One region of the Aromatoleum evansii genome, then DNA from elsewhere that is predicted to be linked to it. Evidence: riboswitches for the same ligand, from Rfam matches in the RefSeq annotation. Region 1 holds a riboswitch; each other region holds the start of a gene.
What was found. A riboswitch is a leader RNA that binds a small molecule or an ion and turns the genes downstream of it on or off. The one in region 1 is predicted to bind cobalamin.

Region 2: it holds a riboswitch for cobalamin, as region 1 does, so the genes downstream of both, cbpA (modified peptide precursor CbpA) here and U5817_RS02805 (TonB-dependent receptor domain-containing protein) in region 1, are expected to answer to the same signal.
Region 3: it holds a riboswitch for cobalamin, as region 1 does, so the genes downstream of both, cobM (precorrin-4 C(11)-methyltransferase) here and U5817_RS02805 (TonB-dependent receptor domain-containing protein) in region 1, are expected to answer to the same signal.

What each region holds. Positions count from the first base shown of each region.
Region 1 covers NZ_CP141259.1:647,695-650,964, reverse strand. Annotated here, with positions in the region: gene U5817_RS02805 (TonB-dependent receptor domain-containing protein) at 10-1,884, opposite strand; cobalamin riboswitch at 2,016-2,265, opposite strand; gene cobU (bifunctional adenosylcobinamide kinase/adenosylcobinamide-phosphate guanylyltransferase) at 2,340-2,882, shown strand; gene U5817_RS02795 (diguanylate cyclase) at 3,033-3,270, shown strand, end outside.
Region 2 covers NZ_CP141259.1:2,282,547-2,285,816, reverse strand. Annotated here, with positions in the region: gene cbpB (peptide-modifying radical SAM enzyme CbpB) at 1-1,271, opposite strand, end outside; gene cbpA (modified peptide precursor CbpA) at 1,268-1,417, opposite strand; cobalamin riboswitch at 1,500-1,690, opposite strand; gene U5817_RS10665 (tyrosine-protein phosphatase) at 1,867-2,619, opposite strand; gene U5817_RS10660 (MFS transporter) at 2,988-3,270, opposite strand, start outside.
Region 3 covers NZ_CP141259.1:4,882,491-4,885,760, reverse strand. Annotated here, with positions in the region: gene U5817_RS22880 (precorrin-8X methylmutase) at 1-6, opposite strand, end outside; gene U5817_RS22875 (sirohydrochlorin chelatase) at 10-999, opposite strand; gene cobM (precorrin-4 C(11)-methyltransferase) at 999-1,805, opposite strand; cobalamin riboswitch at 1,982-2,203, opposite strand; gene rquA (rhodoquinone biosynthesis methyltransferase RquA) at 2,376-3,095, shown strand; gene U5817_RS22860 (DEAD/DEAH box helicase) at 3,226-3,270, opposite strand, start outside.

The DNA.
Region 1 (3,270 bases):
CACGGCCCCTTATTTGGGCGCGTAACGTACGCCCACGAAGGCCGTGGCGCCGAGCGTATTGAACCCTTTCGCCAGCTCGTAATCACGATCGAGCACATTGTTCGCCCTTGCCTCGATCGCCCAGTCGCGATTGACGGCATACCGCGCAAATAGGTTCAGCAGCGAATAACCCGACAGCTCATTGACCTCGCCGGCACGGTCGAATCGCTTGCCGACGCCGATGAGCTCGCCGCCGAAGCGGAACGGCCCCACTTCGCGCGAAATCGCCAGCCGTCCCTGCTCCCGCGCACGCCGATGCAGGCGCTTTCCGGTCTCGAGGTTCTTCGCATCCATCAGATCGATACTTGTCGAAACGTCGAAACCATAAAGCTTTGCGGCGTATGCGAACTCCCAGCCCTCGATCCGGGCATCATCGGTCTGCTCCGGCACAAACGCGAAGGTGGGGGGTGCGGCATTCCATTCGATGAGGTTGGATATCCTGTTGTGGAAATAGGTCACGGACGCGCTATGGCTCCCGTCGTCGTACTTCAACGCCGCCTCGCGATTGCGTGAGCGTTCCGGCTTCAGTGACGGATCACCGTGGTTTCCGAAGGTGTCCACGTAATAGAGGTCGTTCAGCGTCGGCGCCTTGAACGCGGTTCCGAGGGCTGCCGAAACTGACCACAGGGGCGTCAACTTGTATCCGTAAGACGCGAGATAGGTCGTTTCGTCACCGAACTGGCTGTTCTGGTCCTGGCGTACGTTGAGTTGCCACTGATGCCGGCCAAGGGTGGCACTCCAGCCGGCAAGCAGCGACTCGATCCAACGCCCCTTCTTCGCGAAGGCGGTGGTGCTGTCTACGCGCTGGTCCAGATACTCGTAGGCGAGAAGCGCCGACCCGAGCGGCAGCTTGACGTCGTTCTGCCACACCGCCTGGCTCTGAAGCGTATCGAACTGGAATGAATCGCGGAAGCCGCTCGACTCGTCCTTCGACTGCGCGATCCGGACGGTGCTCGTCCAGTTCGACGTCAGCCGGTTGCGGCTCGCCAGGCCGATCGACTCCGCCACGTCGTCATTGCCCACGTCCGCGCCGCCGCGGGAATTGAAGCCGTTCCCGTCATACCAGTTGCGCGTTTGTGCATGCAGGACATTCAGTTCGAGATCGTGGTCGTTGTTGAACTTGAACCCCAGGCTGCCCGAGGCCGTCGTGGCACGGAAGCCGTCGCGGTCCGCGTCGAGGGCCGGATCGTAATCGTGAAAAAACTGGCGGGCAGCGAAAGGTCCCTTCTTGGCTGACACGCCGTCGGTCTCGTACTGCCCTGCCCGGAAGGCGTACGACCACGCGCCTGCAGCGCCCGAGACGCCGGCGCTCACATCGGTCGTCTCGTAAGTGCCCGCACCAACGAAGAGTTCGGGCCGAAAACCGCCCTCCCCCTTCTTGGTGAACACCTGCACCACGCCGCCGACAGCGTCCGCGCCATACAGGGCAGAGGCCGGTCCGCGCAGAATCTCAACACGTTCGATCTGGTCGAGCGAAATGTTTTGGAACGGCGCCTGTCCGGTCGTCGCCGAACCGAGGCGCACGCCGTCGACGAACAGCACCGTGTGGTTCGAGTTCGTGCCACGCATGAACAAGGAGGATGTCTTTCCGGGCCCACCATTGCTCGAGATCTGCACACCGGCCCTGTTGCCGAGCAGTTCGAGCAGCGAGGATTGTCCGGATTGCTCGATTTCGTCCCGCTCGATGACGTCGACGCTGGCGAGGACTTCGGACGCGCGCTGAGGCTGACGGGTTGCGGTCACGACGACGGTTTCACCGGTTTTCTCTTCGGCGGCCACAGCGGCGGAAGCAAACGGCAATGCGGCAGCCACCGCGACGGCGGTGGCGGACAGGCGGATGTTCATCTGGGTTATTCTCCCTGCGCCGGCAGTCGCGTCCCCGCGCCACCGGTCATCTTCACAATGGAAGCACCGCTCGGGGAAATCACGCCTTGAGCCGCTGCAATGCACGCCCGTCGCCGCCTCCCCGCGGCACTTCCGCCTTCTCGTGTCCGGGCCGGTATCCGGGCTCGTGGGCTGGGCGGCGCTCCCTTGCGGGGCCCACTCCGGGCGCATCGCCTTCCCGGACTCTCGTCCAGTGGCGGTTGGATGCGCCTTGCGTCCACTTACCGTTGCGGGGGCAGCACAGGCATTGCAAGGGCGGCTCGGGGAGCCGTTCGCGCACCTGTTTCCCGTTTAACCCTCGGGCGGGAATCGCCGTCGGGCACCTGCAACACGTCGCACCCGAAATCGGGCGCGGGGCGGATAATAACGCGTTCCGCAACTTTGCGCAGCGCGAAAAAACGCGTAATTCCAAAGACATGCCCGCACACCTCATCCTCGGCGGCGCGCGCTCGGGCAAGAGCCGCCACGCCGAAAACCTCGCCGTCGCGAGCGGCCTGCCCGTGACCGTGATCGCCACTGCCGAAGCCCTCGACGACGAGATGACGGCCCGCATCCGCCGCCACCGGGAAGACCGCCCCACTGGCTGGCGCACGGTCGAGACGCCGGTCGCACTCGCGGCGGCGCTGGCGCGCGAGGCCGGCGACGGCCGCTGCGTGATCGTCGACTGCCTGACCCTGTGGCTCTCCAACCTGATGGCAGACGCCGGCAACCCGGCCGGCGCCGACTTGCCGGCGGCGCTCGAAACGGAGCGCACCGCGCTGCTGGAGATCCTGCCGACGCTGCGCGGCGAGGTGCTGCTCGTCGCCAACGAGGTCGGCCTCGGCCTCGTCCCCGACACCCCCCTCGGTCGCGACTTCCGCGACGAGGCGGGCCGGCTGAACCAGATGACGGCCGCTGCCTGCGCGCGCGTCACCTTCGTCGCGGCGGGCCTGCCGCTGACACTCAAGGGCAGCGCCTGAGGGCAAACCGCTACAATGCGGCACGGCGGCTACCCATGCCGGGGCGGATTTCTTGTACGCAGAACGCGTTTGCCTCCTAGAATTACAGATTCGTAACAAGATCTATTCGACAGGGCAGTCATGGACGTTGTCGCGCAACCGGCTAACGCGATGAACGAACGCCACACGGCGTTCGATGCGGCACACCTGCGCCTCGCCGTTCTGATCCCGCTGGCCCTGCCCTTCGCAGCCTTCGCGCAGGCCGATGTCCAACCGGCAGCCGGGAACATCCTCGCGACCCTGCTGGCCACCGTCTGCTATGCCGGCTTCGCCGCCGCGCTGCTGCTCAACAACCTGCTGCAGTATCTCGCCAACCGCGACCGCTGCTACCTCGTTTACGCGGGATTCG
Region 2 (3,270 bases), 1.6 Mb from region 1:
TTGTAGAAGTCGCAGAAGGCGCCGATCTTGTCCATCCCGCCGTTCATCTCGTGGGCCTCCGCGGGGCACGGCGAGCCGCAGAAATGGCGGATCGCACAGTCGCCACAGGGGCTGAACTTGTCCACGTCACGCCCCGTCACCGTCTTGAAGGCTTCGGACTCCAGCGCCGCCTCGACACCGCCATCGACCAGCAATGAACCGCCGTTGAAGCGCGGCAGGCCGATGAACTCGCTGCAGGGGTAGAGGCTGCCGTCGGCCGCCAGCGCGAAGAATGCGCGACCGCCGCCGCAGGGCGAAATGTCGCACATAAGCCGTCGCGCGGTCGGCGCCAGGATGCCGATCAGGATATTGGCGAAGTTGGCCACCACGAGCTTGCGCCCCGTCTCCCGATACAACTCATGACTGCGGTCGAGCGCGGCAAAGAAGGCCTTGGCCATCTCGCCGTCCGCCGGCTTCACTCCCCGCGCCCCGGGCAAGGTACAGCGCAAGGTGTTGAGCATGCAGGTCGGCACCTCGTTCGCATGGAACAGCTCGACCATGGAAGTGAGGTAAGGCAGGTTCTCGGTGGTGCAGGTGGTGATGACGCTCCACGAGCCATAGCCCTTTAGCTTCGCCATCGCGGCGAGCACCTTCTCATGCACGCTCTTGCCGCCCCAGGTGCGTCGGGTGGCATCGGTAATGCCCGCCACCGGGCCGTCCAGGGAAAGGCCGATACTCACATTGCGGCTGGTCAGGAATTCGACCGCGGCATCGTCGAGCAGGGTGCCGTTGGTCTGCACCCCGAAGGCGAAATCGTCGGCGAACTCGCTGATGGCAGCGAACACGGCGGCCTGGTTCATCAGCGGTTCCGCGCCGTGGAAGATCGCGCGCGGCTTCCTGCCCTCGGGCATGACCGAGCGGAAATAATCACGCAGCCGCCCCAGGGATGCGACCAGGGTCTCGACCGGCATGTGCTGCCCGGTCTTGCGCTGGCTGCCGGGAAGATAGCAGTAGGTGCAATCGAGATTGCAGCGCTCGGTCGGATTGAGATAGACGCCGGAAGGCTTCAACTCGAAGCGCAAGGCATGCAGTTCGCGCCCGAAGGCTTCCGCCTGCCCGCGATAGGCGTCGAGCAGCGGACCGTCGGACAGGGACTCGGCCAGGCGGCTCTTGTCCACCAGCGCCCAGAAGGCGGTCCTGGGGTCGGTGACCGCCGCATAGACGTCGTGGCCGATGTCCACGGGGATCAAGGCCGGGCCCGCCAGGGCCTGGCTCGGGAGGGCGGCCGTCACTTGGCGGCCTTCCGATCCATCAGCACATAGTGCGACAGACCGATGCCGTCCGGGTTGCAGCTCTTGCGGATGGCGATGGTCGGAGCGGCCTTCTGCGCCGGGGCTGTGTTCTGGGTCTGGGCTTGGGTTTGAACAGTGTGGGTCATGATCCATTCCTCGAGATAGAAAAACAAAAAGGGCTCCGGCTGACGGCACGCTTTGAGCATGCAGTCAGCCGGAGCCCTTGCCTTGGCTCCAGATCGGTTCGACACGTCTTCTGGCTACCGGATCAGCCGGATCGCTGCGCCTTCCCGCCGGGGTTGTCCCCGTCAGTGGCTGGTCTCTTCAACCTGGCAGCGGCCGTCCCCGGATACAGCGGCGGGCCCGCCACGGATTCTCACCGTGTTCCGTTTCGTCGAACCGAAAGGAACTGGAATTTTTGCCTATTCGGGCGGCATCGGTCAACAGTCTTCGCCGCCGGGGTCGAAACGCCCCGATACGCGTCTGCGCACCATTCGTGCCGCACGTCGACACCCCCATCCCCGGCCGCCGAACTTCGCGTCGCGGCACAGCCACAGGGGCTCCGGCACCGCGATGCCGGCGGCGTGGGCCGCCCCTATCGTGACTCCAGCCAGCGCTCGCGCAGTTCGGCGAGCGCCTCCTCGTCCAGGCCGGCCCGGGCCCTCAGGTAGCCCTGCATCGATCCGTAGCGTTCATTCACGGTATCCAGGGCCGCACGCAGATACTCGGGGCGGGCGTCGAGTATCGCGTCGATCATTTCCTCGGTCGGATCCCGATCGGTAATGCGGCGGATGATCCGTGACGTCGCTGCGCGGCGTTCTCCATCCGCCAATTCACGAACGCGCGTCGAAAGCAGGTAATCCGCCATCACGGCCTCATCCGCGACGCCGAGCGCATGCAGGATCACCGCGACGGTGAAGCCGGTGCGGTCCTTGCCGACGACGCAATGCACGAGCACCGGCACTTCGTCCTCGCGAAAGAGCCGGAACAGCGTCGACAGGTGCGGAGCGAGCGCCTCGGGAAACTGGCGGTACATCTGCCGCATCATTTCCACCGCGCCCTCGGCACCGTGGCGCGTGCGCAGCGGCTCGACCAGTTCGGGGTTGGATCGCACGTCGCCGACGAGTTCGATGGGGATCTGCCTCATGCCCTGCTCCGGCAGGCTGTTGGGGAACCGGTTGCGCTCCGAGGCCGTGCGCAGGTCGCACACCGTCTTCACGCCGAACGAGGCGAGCAGATCCCAGTCCGTCGGTTGCAGGCGATCGAGCTGGTCCGAGCGCAGCACCACATGTCCCGCGATGCGGCGTCCGTCCTTCGTCGGCAGGCCTGCCAGGCTGCGAAAATTCAATGTGCCGCTCAGTTGCCGGTGCAATCTTGTCCCCTTCCCTGTCCCCGCTTTGTTCGACCGGAGCTGTTTCCGCTCCCTTGCCCGTACGCGAAGGCAGTATCCCGCGTTACCCGCCCGCGACACCTCTGCCGGAAGCTGCGATGGCCCGATACGGACGGAGCAAGGATGCCTGCGCCAGGCGCCAATTCTGCTCAATTCGACGCGGCACTGCCAGCAGTACGGGATGGCGTTTGACGGGGCCATGTCGCCGTTGACTGCCGAACTGTCCGTGCAGGAACGACCACCATTGCCCTGAACCCGTCGAGACGACCGACTCGCCGAGGGTGCGTTCGCCCCCTGCTCCGGGCGGCGCATGGGAAACCGGCGTTTCAGTGCCTCTTGCCCTGCGTGCTCGCCGCCAGGGCGGTCGCCTGCCTCACGATCACGACGGCGACTGCGGCGAGCGTCGCGAGCACCCAGTCCAGCGACACGTGGCTGGCGATGCGGCCGAGGATCACCGGGCCGAGCAGTCCTCCGAGCGCGCCGAGTCCGGCGATCAGGGCAAGCGCCTCGCCGCCCATGCGGCCCGCGACCGAGAAGATCACCGGCGCGGCGGCGGCGAGCCCCAGGCCGGTGACGGCGAAGGCGAGCAAGGTGACGGGCAGCTCGTGC
Region 3 (3,270 bases), 1.2 Mb from region 1:
GTTCATGGTTCAGGCGTGGGCGTGGTGGGCGCAGCCGGCGTGCGGCCGATTGGTGGTCGATGAGTGGTGCGAACAGGCGTGACCGTGATCGTGGCCGCCGTGCGCATGACCGTGATCGTGGTGGTGGTGAGGGTGGTCGTGCCCGTCGTGCGCGTGGTGACCCGCCGTGTGGCTATGGTCGTGCAGGTGTTCGTCCTCGGCCGCGAGGCGGTACTTGCAGCCGTCGCATTCGAGCAGCGCGGTTTCACCGCTTTGTGCATCCGCGACGCGCGCCTCGACCAACTTGAAGATGCCCGGGTCGAAGCCGAAGTGCGTGCCGAGCGCGAAGGCGATCTGCGGATACTGTGCGCGTAGCCGTGCGAGCTGCGCGTCGATGCGCTCGATCAGCACGCCGGTGAAGAGATACACCGGCACCACCGCGATCTGCGTCATCCCCAGGCGTACCTGGCGTTGTACAGCCGTCTCCAGCCGCGGCCAGGTCACGCCGGTGAAGGCGAGATCGACCAACTCGTGGTCGGTATCCTCGAAGATCCAGCGCGCCATCTTCGCGAGCTCGCCGTTCGCGCCTGCGTCCGACGAGCCGCGGCCGAGCAGGATCACGCCGGTCGTGCAGGGGTCGGGCATGTGCAGTGCGCGCATCAGGCGGTCGAGCTGGCCCGTCAGCACGTCGAAGATCTCGCGCCCCATGCCGAGGTGGCGGGTGCAGTCGAAGGCCACGCCCGGATGGCGTTCGCGTGCCGCCTCGATCGCAGCCGGGATCTCCATCTTCACGTGGCCGGCCGCGTTGAGGATGAAGGGGATCACGATGACGCGCTTGACCCCGTGGGCGGCGCGGTCGAGGCCCGCGTCGAGCAGCACGTCGGCGTACTCGATGAAGCAGGCCTCGATGCGCCACTCGGGCCGGCGCTCGCGCCACGCCTGGGCAAAGCGCTCGATCTCGTCGTTGCCCGCGCGATTGCGCGAACCGTGGCCTACCAGCAGGATCGTGGTGTCTTGCATCATGCGTTCTCCGTGACAGAGGCCCGGCGGAAGCGGTGACTGAAGGCCGGGTCGTAGAGTTTGGAACGGGCGATCTCGGGCCAGTCGCGCGCGCCCAGGGCGGGGCTGGCGATGATCATGGCCTGCGAGGCGATTCTTTCTGCCTGGCACTTCTTCTTGATGTCGGCGAGGGTGCCGCGCACGACCTTCTCCTCGCCCGGCCAGCTCGCCTTCTGCACGACGAGGATCGGCGCGTCCTCCGGCCAGCCGGCGCGGCGCAGCGCGTCCTGCACCTCATGCAGCAGCGTGATCGACAGGAAGATGCATAGCGTCGTGCGGTGCGCGGCGAGCGCGTCGAGCTCCTCGCCCGCCGGCATCGGCGTGCGGCCTGCGACGCGGGTGAGGATCACCGTCTGCGTGACTTCCGGCAGCGTCAGCGTCTCGCCGGCTGCCGCGGCGGAGGCCATCGCCGACGACACCCCGGGCACCACCTTCCACGGCACCGCGGCCGCATCCAGCAGCCGTGTCATTTCGACCAGGGCGCCGTACAGCCCCGGATCCCCGGTCTGCAGGCGCACCACGGTCGCATGGCAGGAGGCCGCTTCGATCAGCCAGGCCGCCATTTCCTCCAGCGTCATGTCCTTCGAATCGCGGATCGCGCAGCCTTCCGGCGCGTGGAGCGTCGCCGCCTGGTCGACGAGCGAGCCCGCGAACAGGATGCCGCCCGCCTGTTCGAGCAGACGGCGGCCCTTCACGGTGATCAGGTCCGGGTCGCCCGGACCGGCGCCGACGAACCACACGGTTCCCGGCAGGGTATCGGAATGCATGACGCCTCCCCGCGAGTGCATTGAACACGCACCGGGGATGGCAGCAATCGACGACGCCGACGAGCGGACGCGGTCGAGTGCAACTTGAGGCTGGGTCGATGAGGCGAAACGGACGGGCCTGAGCCCGCAACGGACGCGATCGGATTCCAGTCGGCAAGCCCACACCCCGGGGCACAAACCTTCCAAATCGATCGGGCCGGTCTTCTGGCTCGCCTTCCACCGGATTCCGCCGCCTTCCCGAGCGCGAGGCTCAGTGGCGTGTGGCGGATCCGTCAGGCTTACAGCAGCGGGGGCTGCGCCGGACTGGCCGGAGGATCTGATCCTCCGACGTCACCGGACTTCCCGTTTCACCCCGGCGCGCGGTCGCACGCCGGGGAACCCGGATCGAATTCAGCGCGGAGCATAGGCGATATTCATCCCGCGATGCAAGTGTCGCTACGCCAGACGGGGCCGCTGCGACAACGGTTATCCTGCCGCCTGCCCATGCCGGGGAGTCCGCATCCCCGTGAATACGGCGAGGGTATGCACTCGGCGTTCCGCGCTTCAGCAGATCCGGTTATGCTGACGGACATGACACAGATTTCTGCCGATCCCGCCATGATGCAGCCTGCGACTAACGCCTGTGCCGTGCCGTCCTATCTGTCGCGCACCTATCACTGGGCCTATCTGAGCCATCGCACCCTGCCCTGGCTGGACAGGGAGTGGGTCGTTTCCGCCATCCTGTGGGGCAACGCCCGACGCCTGATGCGCGCGGCGGTCGAGGAGTTCGCGCCGGGGCAGCGCCTGTTGCAGGCCGCGTGTGTCTATGGGCCGTTCTCGCGCCTGCTCGCCGAGCGGGTCGGCTGCACTGGCGCCCTCGAAGTCATCGACGTCGCGCCGATCCAGGTTGCGAATGCCCGCCGCAAGCTCGACGGACTCGTGCACGCCGAGGTGCGCCAGGGCGACCTGGCGCGGCCCGATTGCCTCGCGGCCGAGTCGCATGCAGCGGTGTGCTGCTTCTTCCTGCTGCATGAAGTTCCGCCGGTCGAACGTGCGTGCATCGTGCACAACCTCCTCGGGGCGGTCGAGCCGGGGGGCAAGATCGTGTTCGTCGATTACCACCGCACGAGGCCGTGGCATCCCCTGCGTCCCGTCATGGCGCAGGTTTTCCGCTGGCTCGAGCCTTTCGCCCCTTCGCTGCTCGATGCCGACATCACCGCACTTTCGCCGCGGGGTGAGGGGTTCGAATGGACAAAGACCACCTTGTTCGGTGGTCTCTATCAAAAAGTCGTCGGGGTGCGGCGCGGCTGAACCGCGCCGTCGACCCGGAACCGGATACCGTTCGGGCTGAGCCCTTCGACTTCGCTCAGGCCAGGCCTGTCGAAGCCTGGCCGCCGCCCTTCGACAAGCTCAGGGCGAACGGACGTGTTTGGCGGATCGGTTAGCTGTCGCCGCGATTGCCCGGCTTGGCGCTGAAGAGCGCAGC